Regions from separate parts of the Pseudomonas sp. MOIL14HWK12:I2 genome, predicted to be linked through region 1. Evidence: predicted binding sites of a transcription regulator. Region 1 holds the regulator's gene; the other holds the start of a gene.
The links. Region 1 encodes FliA, which starts transcription of late flagellar genes. Its sites were predicted from a motif close to CTAAAGTTTNNNNNNNNNNNGCCGNTAA; they were not measured.
Positions count from the first base shown of each region.

Region 2: a site for FliA is predicted at 3,784-3,811, ahead of PSK12I2_RS0122215 (methyl-accepting chemotaxis protein). Genes of this name have one in related genera too.

Region 1 is NZ_AZOA01000009.1:171,627-178,214, reverse strand. It holds gene flhF (flagellar biosynthesis protein FlhF) at 1-516, shown strand, start outside; gene fleN (flagellar synthesis regulator FleN) at 609-1,439, shown strand; gene fliA (RNA polymerase sigma factor FliA) at 1,436-2,176, shown strand; gene PSK12I2_RS0107915 (chemotaxis response regulator CheY) at 2,264-2,638, shown strand; gene PSK12I2_RS0107910 (protein phosphatase CheZ) at 2,658-3,446, shown strand; gene PSK12I2_RS0107905 (chemotaxis protein CheA) at 3,473-5,716, shown strand; gene PSK12I2_RS0107900 (chemotaxis response regulator protein-glutamate methylesterase) at 5,799-6,588, shown strand, end outside.
Region 2 is NZ_KI783314.1:234,161-240,748, reverse strand. It holds gene PSK12I2_RS0122240 (PQQ-dependent sugar dehydrogenase) at 1-26, shown strand, start outside; gene PSK12I2_RS0122235 (DUF4214 domain-containing protein) at 60-1,397, opposite strand; gene PSK12I2_RS0122225 (saccharopine dehydrogenase family protein) at 1,674-2,747, shown strand; gene PSK12I2_RS0122220 (Gfo/Idh/MocA family protein) at 2,815-3,756, shown strand; gene PSK12I2_RS0122215 (methyl-accepting chemotaxis protein) at 3,866-5,506, shown strand; gene PSK12I2_RS0122210 (hypothetical protein) at 5,672-5,926, shown strand; gene PSK12I2_RS0122205 (SDR family oxidoreductase) at 6,308-6,588, shown strand, end outside.

The DNA of each region.
Region 1 (6,588 bases):
AAGACCCTTGGCCGCATCCTCGACGTGCCGGTGACCCTGGTCGACCCGGGCCAGTCCCTGGCCCAGGCGCTGGCACCCCTGGCACGCAAGCGCCTGGTGCTGATCGACACCGCGGGCATGCCCGCCAATGATCCGGCGCTCAAGGTGCAGCTCGAAGCCCTGGCCAACCGCCAGCTGAAAATTCGCAACTATCTGGTATTGGGTGTCACCAGCCAGAGCCAGGTGCTCAAGGCGGCCTACCACAGCTATCGGCGCTGCGGCCTGAGCGGCTGCGTGCTGACCAAGCTGGACGAAGCCGCCAGTCTCGGCGAGGCCCTGGGTCTGGCCATCAGCCAGCGCCTGCCGGTGGCCTACATTGCCGACGGCCCGCGCATCCCGGACGACCTGCATCCGGCCCGCAGCCACCAGCTGGTGAGCCGCGCGGTGAGCCTGCAGGCCCCCGAGGAACCGAGCGAAGAAACCATGGCGGGCATGCTTGCCGGCCTGTATCAGAGCAATGCCCGCCGCGCCGGTTAGCGCAGACGAACGGTAGTGGTGCATCGCATGCCTGGGCACGCCAAATGCACTTGGTCTAAAGTGTGACGGATTTCAATCAAAGGTATCAGGCAATGGGTAGCATGCATCCCGTCCAAGTCATAGCGGTCACGGGCGGTAAAGGCGGTGTCGGCAAGACCAACGTGTCGGTCAACCTGGCCTTGGCCCTGGCCGATATCGGGCGGCGCGTCATGCTGCTCGACGCCGACCTGGGCCTTGCCAACATCGACGTTCTGCTCGGCCTGTCGCCCAAGCGCACCCTGGCCGACGTCATCTCCGGCGAGTGCGAGCTGCGCGACGTGCTGCTGCACGGCCCGGGCGGCATCCGCATCGTCCCGGCGGCCTCGGGCACCCAGGCGATGGTCAATCTGACGCCGGCCCAGCACGCCGGTCTGATCCAGGCCTTCAGCGACATCAGCGAAAACCTCGACGTGCTCATCGTCGATACCGCGGCCGGCATCGGCGACCAGGTGGTCAGCTTCGTTCGCGCCGCCCAGGAAGTCCTGGTGGTGGTGTGCGACGAGCCCACCTCCATCACCGATGCCTACGCCCTGATCAAGCTGCTCAATCGCGACCATGGCGTCACCCGTTTCCGGGTCCTGGCGAACATGGCGCTGACGCCCCAGGAAGGTCGCAATCTCTTTGCTAAGCTGACCAAGGTGACCGACAGATTCCTGGATGTCGCCCTCCAGTATGTGGGCGCCATTCCGTTCGACGAGGCGGTGCGCAAAGCCGTGCAGAAACAGCGCCCCGTGTTCGAAGCCTTTCCGCGTGCCAAGGCCTCGCTGGCCTTTCGTGCGGTAGCTCAGAAAGTCGATGGCTGGCCGTTGCCCGCCAATCCGCGCGGCCATCTCGAGTTCTTTGTCGAGCGCCTTGTGCAACCAGCCATCGGTACCCACGCATGACAGCATCCAGCGGGCTTCGCATGTACAGCAAAACCTCGGAACGTACCCAGCAGGAGCAACTCATCAACCGCTATGCGCCGTTGGTGAAACGCATCGCCTACCACCTCCTGGCGCGATTGCCTGCCAGTGTGCAGGTCGAGGACCTGATGCAGGCCGGCATGATCGGCCTGCTGGAGGCCTCGCGCAAATATGACGCCGGCAAGGGTGCCAGCTTCGAGACCTACGCCGGCATCCGCATCCGCGGCGCCATGCTCGACGAGGTCCGCAAGGGCGATTGGGCACCACGCTCGGTGCACCGCAACACGCGCATGGTCACCGACGCCATTCGCGCGGTGGAAGCGCGCACCGGTCGCGACGCTAAAGATTCCGAAGTCGCGGCCGAACTTAAATTGAGTCTGGATGAGTACTACGGCATCCTTGGCGACACCATGGGGAGTCGCCTGTTCAGTTTCGACGACCTCATGGAGGGTGGTGAGCATGGGCTCGAGGAGAGCGGTTCGCATGAACTCGAACCCGGTCGCGGTCTGGAGGACGAGCGCTTCCGCAAGGCCCTGGCCGACGCCATCGCCAATCTTCCGGAGCGTGAACGTCTGGTGCTCTCGCTGTATTACGACGAGGAACTCAACCTCAAGGAAATCGGCGAGGTGCTGGGCGTGAGCGAGTCACGCGTCTGCCAACTTCACAGTCAATGCGCGGCACGCCTGCGGGCGCGGCTGGCGGAATGGCGTTCGCGTTAACCGGCTGGTACTCAGGCTACTACGATTGCTTAGACGCGCCTTGCGGCGTGTGTGCGGATTAGGACGGAGGTCGACTTGGACAAGAACATGAAAATCCTCATCGTGGACGATTTTTCCACGATGAGACGCATCATCAAGAATTTGCTGCGCGATCTGGGATTCACCAACACCGCCGAAGCGGACGACGGCAACACCGCGCTGCCGATGTTGCAGAGCGGCAACTTCGATTTTCTCGTCACCGACTGGAACATGCCCGGCATGACCGGCATCGACCTGCTGCGCCAGGTGCGCGCCGATGCGCGCCTGAAGACCCTGCCAGTGCTGATGGTGACCGCCGAAGCCAAGCGCGAGCAGATCATCGAAGCCGCTCAGGCCGGCGTGAACGGCTATGTGGTCAAGCCTTTCACCGCCCAGGTGCTGAAAGAAAAGATCGACAAGATCTTCGAGCGGGTGAACGGCTGAAGAAAGCCGCGGGGACGTTATGGATCAGCTTGGCTCCAACAGCTTCAGCGACTTCGAGTCGAATCTCAAACAGCACGCCCAAGAGCTGGTGAAATGCCTGGAAAGCGGCGATTTCACCCAGGCCGTGCACGTCATCAATGAACTCAACCAGTTGCGCGATCGGGGTCTCTACCAGGAAGTCGGCAAGCTGACCCGCGAGTTGCACAACGCCATCGTCAACTTCGAGATCGATCCGCGCGGCATGGCCGGCGAAGAGGTCTCCCAGATCAGCGATGCCACCGATCGTCTCTCCTACGTGGTGAAGATGACCGAGAACGCCGCCAACCGGACCATGGATCTGGTGGAGGAGAGCGCCCCGCTGGTAGGCAACTTCGGCGACGAAGCCCGGGCCGTGCATGCCGACTGGAAGAAGTTCATGCGCCGGGAAATGGGCGCGGACGAATTCCGCGAGCTGGCCAAGCGCGTCGACGCCTTCCTCAGTCACAGCGAGAGCAGCGCCGAGCAATTGTCGGCCAAGCTCAACGACATCCTCCTGGCGCAGGACTACCAGGACCTTACCGGTCAGGTGATCAAGCGCGTGGTCAATCTCGTCGGGCAGATCGAGAAAGACCTCGTCAAGCTGGTGATGATGGCCAGCCAGGTCGATCGCTATACCGGCTTCAGTCACGATCACACCGCGCTGATCGAACAGAATCGAAAAGAAAAGACGATGAAGGGTGAAGGTCCGCAGATTCATGCCGATAAGCGTGAAGACGTCGTGGCCGCTCAGGTCGACGTCGACGATCTTCTATCCAGTCTGGGCTTTTGACCCAGACCCTCTTGGGGAGTGCAGGAATGAGCTTCGACGCCGATGAAGAGATCCTCCAGGATTTCCTGGTAGAGGCCGGCGAGATTCTCGAACAGTTGTCCGAACAATTGGTCGAGCTGGAAAGCCGCCCGGATGACATGGATCTGCTGAACGCCATTTTCCGTGGCTTCCATACCGTAAAGGGCGGTGCCGGTTTCCTGCAGCTCCATACCCTGGTCGAGTGCTGCCATATCGCGGAAAACGTTTTCGACATCCTGCGCAAGGGCGAACGCCGCGTGGATGCCGAGCTGATGGATGTGGTGCTGCAGGCACTGGATTCCGTCAACGAGATGTTCGGTCAGGTCCGTGAACGCGAAGAGCCGACCCCGGCCTCGCCCGAATTGCTGGCGGCCCTGGCCCGCCTGGCCGAGCCCGCCGGCAGTGCGCCGGCGCCGGCTGCGGTTGCGCCCGTGGCTGCCGCTCCGGCAGTGGTCGCGGAACCGGCTCCGGTCGCCGCTGCGGCGGCCGAGCCGGAATTGAGCGATGCCGATTTCCAGAATCTGCTCGATGCCCTGGGCAGCGAGCCGAGCGCGGCAGCGGAAACGCCGGCAGCCGCCGGTGGCGACGACATCACCGATGACGAATTCGAAGCCCTGCTCGACCAGCTGCATGGCAAGGGCAAGTTCCAGGAGGCGCCGGCCGCCGCGCCAGTTGCCGCTGCGGCCCCTGCCGCGGCCGCGCCCGGTGGCGACGACATCACCGACGATGAATTCGAGGCCCTGCTCGACGAATTGCACGGCAAGGGCAAGTTCGTCGCCAGCGAAGCCGCGGCACCCGTCGCTGCAGCCCCGGCCGCAGCGGCTCCGGCAGCCGCAGCGAGCGGTGACGAGATCACCGACGACGAATTCGAATCCCTGCTCGACGAATTGCATGGCAAGGGCAAGTTCAGTGGTCCCGCGGCAGCCGCGGAAGCGGTAGCCGCTCCGGTGGCCGCTGCGCCGGCACCGGTGGCCGCACCTCAGCCGGCGGCTCCCGCGCCTGCGCCGAAGCCGGCGCCGGTGGCCGAGGCCGCGGTGCCCAAGCCGGCAGCCGCCGCGCCTGCCGAGCGTCCCACCAGCGAGGCGGAGACCACCGTGCGGGTCGACACCGCGCGGCTGGACGAGATCATGAACATGGTCGGCGAACTGGTGCTGGTGCGTAACCGTCTGGTACGCCTGGGCCTGAACAGCGGCGACGAAGCCATGGCCAAGGCCGTGTCCAACCTCGACGTGGTCACCGCCGATCTGCAGACCTCGGTCATGAAGACCCGGATGCAGCCGATCAAGAAGGTCTTTGGTCGCTTCCCGCGCCTGGTCCGCGATCTGGCGCGCAGCCTGAAGAAAGAGATCAATCTGGAACTGGTCGGTGAAGAAACCGACCTGGACAAGAACCTGGTCGAGGCCCTGGCCGATCCGCTGGTGCACCTGGTGCGCAACGCGGTCGACCACGGCATCGAAGGACCGGCCGAGCGTGAAGAGAACGGCAAGTCCCGTGCGGGGCGCGTAGTGCTCTCCGCCGAGCAGGAAGGCGACCATATCCTTCTGTCGATCTCCGATGACGGCAAGGGCATGGACGCGGATCTGCTGCGCAACAAGGCCGTGGAAAAAGGTCTGCTCGACCGCGACGCGGCCGATCGCCTGACCGAGACCGAGTGCTTCAACCTGATCTTCGCCCCGGGTTTCTCCACCAAGGCCGAGATCTCCGACATCTCCGGTCGCGGTGTGGGCATGGACGTGGTCAAGACCAAGATCAGCCAGCTCAACGGCACGCTGAACGTCTTCTCGACCAAGGGCCAGGGCTCCAAGATCGTCATCAAGGTCCCCCTGACCCTGGCGATCATGCCGACGCTGATGGTGATGCTGGGCAACCAGGCCTTCGCCTTCCCGCTGGTCAACGTCAACGAGATCTTCCACCTCGACCTGTCCCGCACCAACGTGGTGGACGGCCAGGAAGTGGTGGTGGTGCGCGACAAGGCGCTGCCGCTGTTCTACCTCAAGCGCTGGCTGGTGCCCAATGCGGCCCATGTGGAGCAGGGGGAGGGGCATGTGGTGATCCTCTCGGTGGGCACCCAGCGCATCGGCTTCGTGGTCGATCAACTGGTGGGCCAGGAAGAGGTGGTCATCAAGCCACTAGGCAAGATGCTGCAGGGAACGCCTGGCATGTCCGGGGCGACCATCACCGGCGACGGCCGCATCGCGCTCATCCTCGATGTGCCCAGCATGCTCAAGCGCTACGCCCGTCGCGGGCTCTGAGTCGGTCGGGTACGAGCGGCGTCGGGCCCGTGCCCGGCGCCATCGGGTGGCCTGCGCCGCCCAAGGTTAGGAGTTTCAACGTATGCCGGTAAAAGTACTGGTGGTGGACGATTCCGGCTTCTTCCGGCGTCGGCTCAAGGAGATCCTGGCGGCCGATCCCAACATCTCGGTGGTGGGCACGGCCAGCAACGGACGCGAAGGGGTCGACCAGGCCCTGGCGCTGCGACCCGATGTCATCACCATGGACTACGAGATGCCGATGATGGACGGCATCACCGCGGTCCGCCACATCATGCAGAAGTGCCCGACCCCGGTGCTGATGTTCTCCTCGCTCACCCATGAAGGCGCCCGGGTTACCCTGGACGCCCTGGATGCCGGCGCGGTCGACTATCTGCCCAAGAATTTCGAGGACATCTCGCGCAATCCGGCCAGCGTGCAGAAGCTGCTGTGCGAGAAGATCCATCATATCGCCCGGTCCAATCGGCGCTTCGCCGTGGCGCCCAGCGTCGCGCCGGCAGCGCCCGCAAGCGCCGCCGCGGCGCCGGCTACGGCCCGACCGGCAGCGCGTCCGGCTGCGCCTAGCGGCGCTGCAGCGGGTCATGCACCCGCCGCCCCGGCTTCGCCGCCGCCCAAGCGCAAGCACTATCGCCTGGTAGCCATCGGCACCTCAACCGGAGGGCCGGTGGCTCTGCAGCGGGTGCTCACCCAGTTGCCAGCCAATTTCCCGGCGCCTCTGGTGCTGATCCAGCACATGCCTGCCGCCTTCACCAAGGCCTTCGCCGAGCGCCTGGACAAGCTTTGCCGCATCAGCGTCAAGGAAGCCGAGGACGGTGACCAGTTGCGTCCGGGCCTGGCCCTGCTGGCACCGGGTG
Region 2 (6,588 bases), on a different contig from region 1:
AGCTGTTGCGGGTGGTGCCGGGGTAGGAGGGGCCACTGCGAGAGACCCCAATGGCCTGATCAGGCCGCGACGAAGGTGTTGCTGGTACCCAGCAGGGTCAGTTCGTCGCTGGGGTTGTTGTAGGCGTCGTAGACGAAGGCTTCGGGCAGGTAGACGCTGTATTGATGTCCTTCTACCAAATCACTCGCCAGGCGAATGTCCAGCTGGCTGGTCAGGTGTCTCACCGTGGTGACCAACTCGAAGCCGATCTTCGCGCCGGTGGTGACATCGAGCACAAAGGCTTTCTCCAGTACCGCCGGGTCCACGTTCACCGGTATCGGATAGGCTTCCGAGTAAAGATCCCGGGTGCCGCGATAAATGGAGCTGTCGAAAAACAGGTTGATGTGATTTTCAGCACCAGGGCTGTAGTAGGAATGCTGATCGATACCTGTCAGTAGCGGTGGAGTGAAGTCGGCAGGTAGCACCTCGAGGTCACGCGGCAGGGTCGTCACCAGGACGTTTCCGGCCGTATCGGTGGTCTCAACCTGGATCGAGCCCTGCGCATAGAAGCCCGGCTCCAGCTTAGGTGCAGGCCAGCGCCCCTCCCCCTGCTGCCAGGTCTGGCCGCCATCGCTGGAACTGCGCCATTGCTCTACGTCGTTGTCGATATAGAAGTGGAATCGCAACAGATTCTCGGTGGTAGGGCCATGAGTGCTGAGCAGATAGAGCGCGGCCCCCTGATTGTCGACCTGCCAGGGTGTTTCATTAGTAAGGGTCCGCGTGGTGCCCCCGTCTTCCCGATAGCTGACCTGCAGCTGATCCGCCTGGTAGTAGCCCGCGACCAGTTGCAGGGTATGGCTGCCGGCGCTCGCGGCGGTCCAGCTCTGCCCGCCATCCAGGCTGTAACTCCAGGCCGTCACCTCATCCGGCAGGGTCACGTCCACCTGGCCGTTGCGGGTGATGCCATCGGTGGGAGACACCCCGGTGTCCTCGTGCAGGGCGACGCCCGGCGTGAGCGGCTCCCATTGCGTGAGGCGCGTCTGGAACAGCTGCTGATCGGCGCTCTGGCCATCCGGGCGGCCGAGGTAGTCGATCATCTCGACGATGACCGCGGCGCGGGCATCCTGGTGGGTGCTGCCAAGCGTCTCCAGCCGGCCCAGCCAGAAGGCCTTGCCACCGGCATCGGCGCTGCGGCCAAGCAGATCGCCATAGCAGCCGTCGATGAAGGCGCTGGCGCTCTCGTCGGCGGGTTGCGCCTGCAGGCGCTCGGCACCATTGAGGAACAGGCGGACCAGTTGGGCGTTGCTCAAGCCCTCGTCCAGCTTGGCGACCCAGAAGCGAAAGCCTTCCGCATCCGGGGCACGGCCCAGCACGCCCCAGTAACAGGCGTTTACCCATGCTGCATTGTCCACGACCATGGTCTCTCCTCCTTGAAGCGGCCACCCGCTGTGGCCGATTCCCTGGCTTATAGAAGGCGGCGGTACGCGGCGCCGACCTGTATCCAGATTCCTGTGGCGTGCTCGACAGCCTTTCGCCTAGGGCGATAAGCAAAAAGCCAGATGAAACGAGTACCTCCATCGAATCGTCGAAACCCCCGACGATTCGTCAAATAAGAGACGACAGTTCGACGCTCTGACGCTCACATCTGACAGCGCCACTTTTTAAGCTGGAGCCTCAACCACGGAGGATCCGCCATGAAAGTCACCCTGCTCGGCGCCGGCCATATCGGCTACACCATTTCGCAATTGCTGCACGCCAGTGGCGACTATCAGGTGACGGTGGCGGATCGCGACGAGCGCGCCCTGGCGGCCATTGCGGCCCTGGGCGTCAAGACCCGGACCCTGGATACCGCCGACGCCAGCGCCCTGGCCGCGGCCCTGGACGACCAGGACGTGGTGCTCAATGCCCTGCCCTATCACCTGGCGATTCCCGTGGCCCAGGCGGCCAAGGCCACCAATACCCACTATTTCGACCTGACCGAAGACGTCAAGGCGACCAAGACCATCCGCCAGCTGGCCGAAGGCGCGAGCAATGCCTTCATGCCCCAGTGCGGTCTGGCGCCGGGCTTCATCGGCATCGCCGCCCACTCCCTGGCCAAGCGCTTCGACAGCGTGCGCGAAGTGAAGATGCGCGTCGGTGCCCTGCCGGAATTTCCCACCAACGCCCTCAAGTACAACCTGACCTGGAGTGTCGACGGCCTGGTCAACGAGTACTGCCACCCCTGCGAAGCCGTGCGCAACGGCGAGCTGCAACTGGTGCAGCCGCTGGAAGGCCTGGAGCACTTCTCCCTGGATGGCGTGGAATACGAGGCCTTCAACACCTCGGGCGGCCTGGGCACCCTCTGCGAGACCCTGCAGGGCCAGGTGGAAACCCTGGACTACAAGACCGTGCGCTATCCCGGTCACCGCGACCTGATGAAATTCCTGCTGGAAGACCTGCGCCTGGCCAGTGACCAGGAGCAGCTCAAGACCATCCTGCGCGGCGCCGTGCCCACCACCATGCAGGACGTGGTGCTGGTGTTCGTCACCGTCAGCGGGATGCGCGGCGGCAAGCTGGTGCAGGAGGTGTTCAGCCGCAAGATCTTTGCCGCCGAGCGCGACGGTCGCCTGACCAGCGCCATCCAGATCACCACCGCCGCCGGCATCTGCACCGCCCTGGATCTGTTCCGCGAAGGCAAGCTGCCGCAGCGCGGCTTCATCGCCCAGGAGCAGGTGGACATGGAGGCCTTCCTGGCCAACCGTTTCGGCAAGGCCTACCAGCCGGTCTGATCGGCGAAGCTTAGCAGCAGACCAGGGGTCCCATAACGGAACAGTTGCCGTTAGAGGACCCCTCGTCATGCTCAGCGTCGCCATCGTCGGTTGCGAACAGATCCACGCCCAGGACTACCTGGACACCAGCCTGGCCGATCCGTGGGTGCGGGTGGTGGCGGTGGCCAGCGAACGGGATCCCGCCCGCGCCCGGCGCCTCGCCGCGCCCCACAGTCTGCCCGTATTCGACGACTTCACCCGGCTGCCCGAAGTGGACCTGGCCTTCGTCACCACCGCGATCGAGGATCACGAGGCGGCGGTGAGCGCCCTGCTCCCGCGCGCTCGTCATCTCTTCGTGGAAAAGCCGCTGGCCGTCTCGGCCGCCCGAGCCACCGCCCTGGCCGAACAGCTTGCCGGACGGTCCTGCTTCAGTGGCTTCTATCTGCGCACCGATCCGGCCCTGCAGCTGTTGCGCCAGCGGGCTCGGGACGGCGCCATCGGTGATCTAAGTCACCTGTCGCTCACCGCCGGCCACCCGGGGCTGCTGGAGGGCTGGCTCAGCGACTGGCCGGCGCACCTGGACGAGCGCCGCATGGGTTACGGCGCCTTTGGCGATCTGGCGGTGCACCTGCTGGATTTCAGCGCCTGGCTAAGCGGTGAGGCCCTGACCGTCACGCACAGTCGGCTGGACCGCGATCCGCGCTGGCCACTGGATCATGGCGGCGAGGCCCTGCTCCAGGCCGGTGCTCTGCCGATTCATCTGCGTGCCAGCGCCACCCTGCGCGGTCCGCGCCTGGCCATTCGACTGGACGGCAGCGAGGGAACTCTGGAGCTCTCCGCGGGGCGGCTGGTGCTGCACGACGCCAAGGGCCATCGCCAGGTGCTGGTCGAAGGGGTGGACCCCGGCGTACCCCAGGGCGCCCAGGCGGTGTTCGATCAGTTGCTCGGCCAGCCGCGGCCGGAACTGGCCACCTTGGATGCCGCGCTGGCGGCCAATTGTCTGCTGGATGCGCTCTATGGACGGGATTGAGGTAGCGGATGGCCTGCTCTAGAGGTGCTAAAGGTCATCTGACAAGTGCCGATAGCAAGGGTATCCGGTGCAGTCTGGCTGGTATCCCCTCGCTGAAAGGAACTCCCCAATGGTCTGGTTCAACAATCTGGCGCTGGCGAAGAAACTCGCGATCGCCTTTGGTCTCTGTACGCTCATCACCCTGGGCATAGGTGCGGTTGGCCTAAGCGGGCTCAGGAGCCTGAATGGCCTGCTGGATTCGGTGCTGAACAACAATCTGCTGTCCATCACCCGGCTCAACGATGCCAAGAGCAACGTGATCGGCCACAACCGCGATATCTTCCGGTTGATGTCCATGGTCTATGCCAACGCGCCCCAGACCGAGCAGGATCGTGTTATCGCCTCCCTGCGATCCAACCAGGCCGATGCCGAGAAGCCTTTCGCCGACTACCGCGCCACCCCTTTGCAAGCCGATGAAAAGGCCGCGGGTGATGCCTTCGAGGATGAGTGGAAGGCCTATATCTCCAGCATCAACACCGTCCTGGCGCGCCTGGCCGCCAAGGACGTGGCCGGCGCCAACCAGCTGCTGAACGAGCAGGTGCAGCCCGGCTACCGTAAGACCATGGCCGCCTTCAAGATCATGGTGGAGTCCAACAAGCGCCAGGGTAACGAAGCCGGCGCCGCGGCGATCGCCACCTACGGCAACGCCTTCTGGATGCTGGCCGGCGGCCTGCTGCTGGCGGTGCTCTGCGCCCTGGCGCTGGGCATCATCATCACCCGAATGATCGTCACGCCGATCCGCCAGGCGGTGACCAGCGCCGAGCGCGTCGCCCAGGGCGACCTGACCCAGGCGATCCAGAGTTCGCGCCGTGACGAGGCCGGGCAACTGCTGCAAGCGCTGGGTGGCATGCAGCGCAGCCTGAAAGACACCGTGCAACAGATGGCCGGTGCCTCCAGCCAGCTCGCCGCGGCCGCTGAGGAACTGCACGCCGTGACCGAGGAGACTTCCCGAGGTCAGGTCCGCCAGCACGATGAACTGCAGCAGGCTGCCACCGCCGTCAACCAGATGACCGCGGCTGTGGAAGAGGTGGCGCGCAATGCGGCCTCCACCTCCACCGCCTCCCAGGACACCAGCCGCGAAGCCCAGCAGGGTCGCGAGCAGGTGCAGCAGGCGGCCCAGGCCATGGCGGTGATGACCGGCGAGATCACCGATTCCACCCAGAAGGTACAGACCCTGGAAGGCCAGGTGCGCGAGATCGGCAAGTTGCTGGAGGTGATCCGCGGGATCGCCGAGCAGACCAACCTGCTGGCGCTCAATGCCGCCATCGAGGCCGCTCGGGCCGGCGAACAGGGCCGCGGCTTCGCCGTGGTGGCGGATGAGGTCCGCGCCCTGGCCCATCGCACCCAGGGTTCCACCGGTGAGATCGAACGCATGATGAGCGCCGTACGCAGCAGCGCCGAAGAAGCGGTGAGCGCCATGCACAAGAGCCAGTCCCTGGCCGACAGCACCCAGGCGCGCGCCAACCAGGCGGGTGAAGCCCTAGACCGCATCGCCGCCGGGGTCGCCCAGATCGAGGAACGCAACCTGGTGATCGCCAGCGCTGCCGAGGAGCAGGCCCAGGTCGCCCGCGAAGTGGACCGTAATCTGGTCAATATCCAGGACCTCTCCACCCAGACCGCCACCGGTGCCCAGCAGACGGCCGCCTCCAGCCAGGAGCTGTCGCGACTGGCCACCTCGTTCCAGGGCCTGGTGGCGCAATTCCGTTATTGATCGGCCGTTCAGGAAACTTCCGACCAGCGGTCAGCCTGCCCTCGCCCCTGCGAGGGGCAGGCTTTCGGCATGGCCATGGACCGGCTGACCCGGCGCGCCCATGTTCGCAATTGAACATTGCGCGCCCGCGCGGCTCTGAGCTGAAACACCTGAATGGATGCTCCCATGCGCTTTACCTACGATGCCCGTCGCAGCTATCGCCTGATCGGCCTGGACGATGGCCGTCTGGCAGGCCAGTTGCTGTGCGGGCAGCTGTACATCATGGTCGCCGGGGATGGCAGGCAGCCAGAGTCCTATGCCCAGCTGGAAGACGACCAGCTGCGCACCGCCGAAGGCAGGCTGATCGGCTGTCGCGAGGCGGATATCCTCACCCTGCAACGGACCGGTGTCGCCCTGCGGCTGGAGCCGCTCGACGCCTGAGCGAGACCCCTAGCGCGGCCCCCTTTCTTCCGGGCCACCACCGGGCCCGCCGTGGCCACCATGACCACCCCCACCAGGCGGTGGCATGAACAGCCAGCAACCGGACAGGGACAACAGGGCCGCCAGCACGGCCACCTTGACGCCTTTCATCACCACCTTTACCTCCACTCCAGAAGGGCCCTTCCCTTCTCGTCGTCATTGGACGCCCGGGCGGGCCGGAAAAGGCGTAGTCGTGGGTAAAAACGGGGTAAGAAAGCTGTCCAGCTCGATACAACCCCTATGAATCGGCGGGAACCTCTCCTGCGCGTTGCGGCTCCATTTCCTTGAACGTCATCGAAAAGATGCCAAACGGGCGCCTTTTGGCCCCCTTCAGGAGATGTCATGTCCAGCGACAACCAATACGCCATGCAGAACCCCCTCACCCAGTATCCCCAGCCGGAATTTCCCAAGCAGCCCCAGGAGGCTCCGGGTCTGGCCCAGGTCATGGAGCCGCGCCCCGATCATGGCGAGACCAGTTACAAGGGTTTCGGTCGACTGGCCGGGCGCAAGGCACTGATCACCGGTGCGGATTCGGGGATCGGTCGGGCTACGGCCATCGCCTATGCCCGGGAGGGTGCCGATCTGGTGCTGAACTACCTGCCAGAGGAAGAGGCCGACGCCCA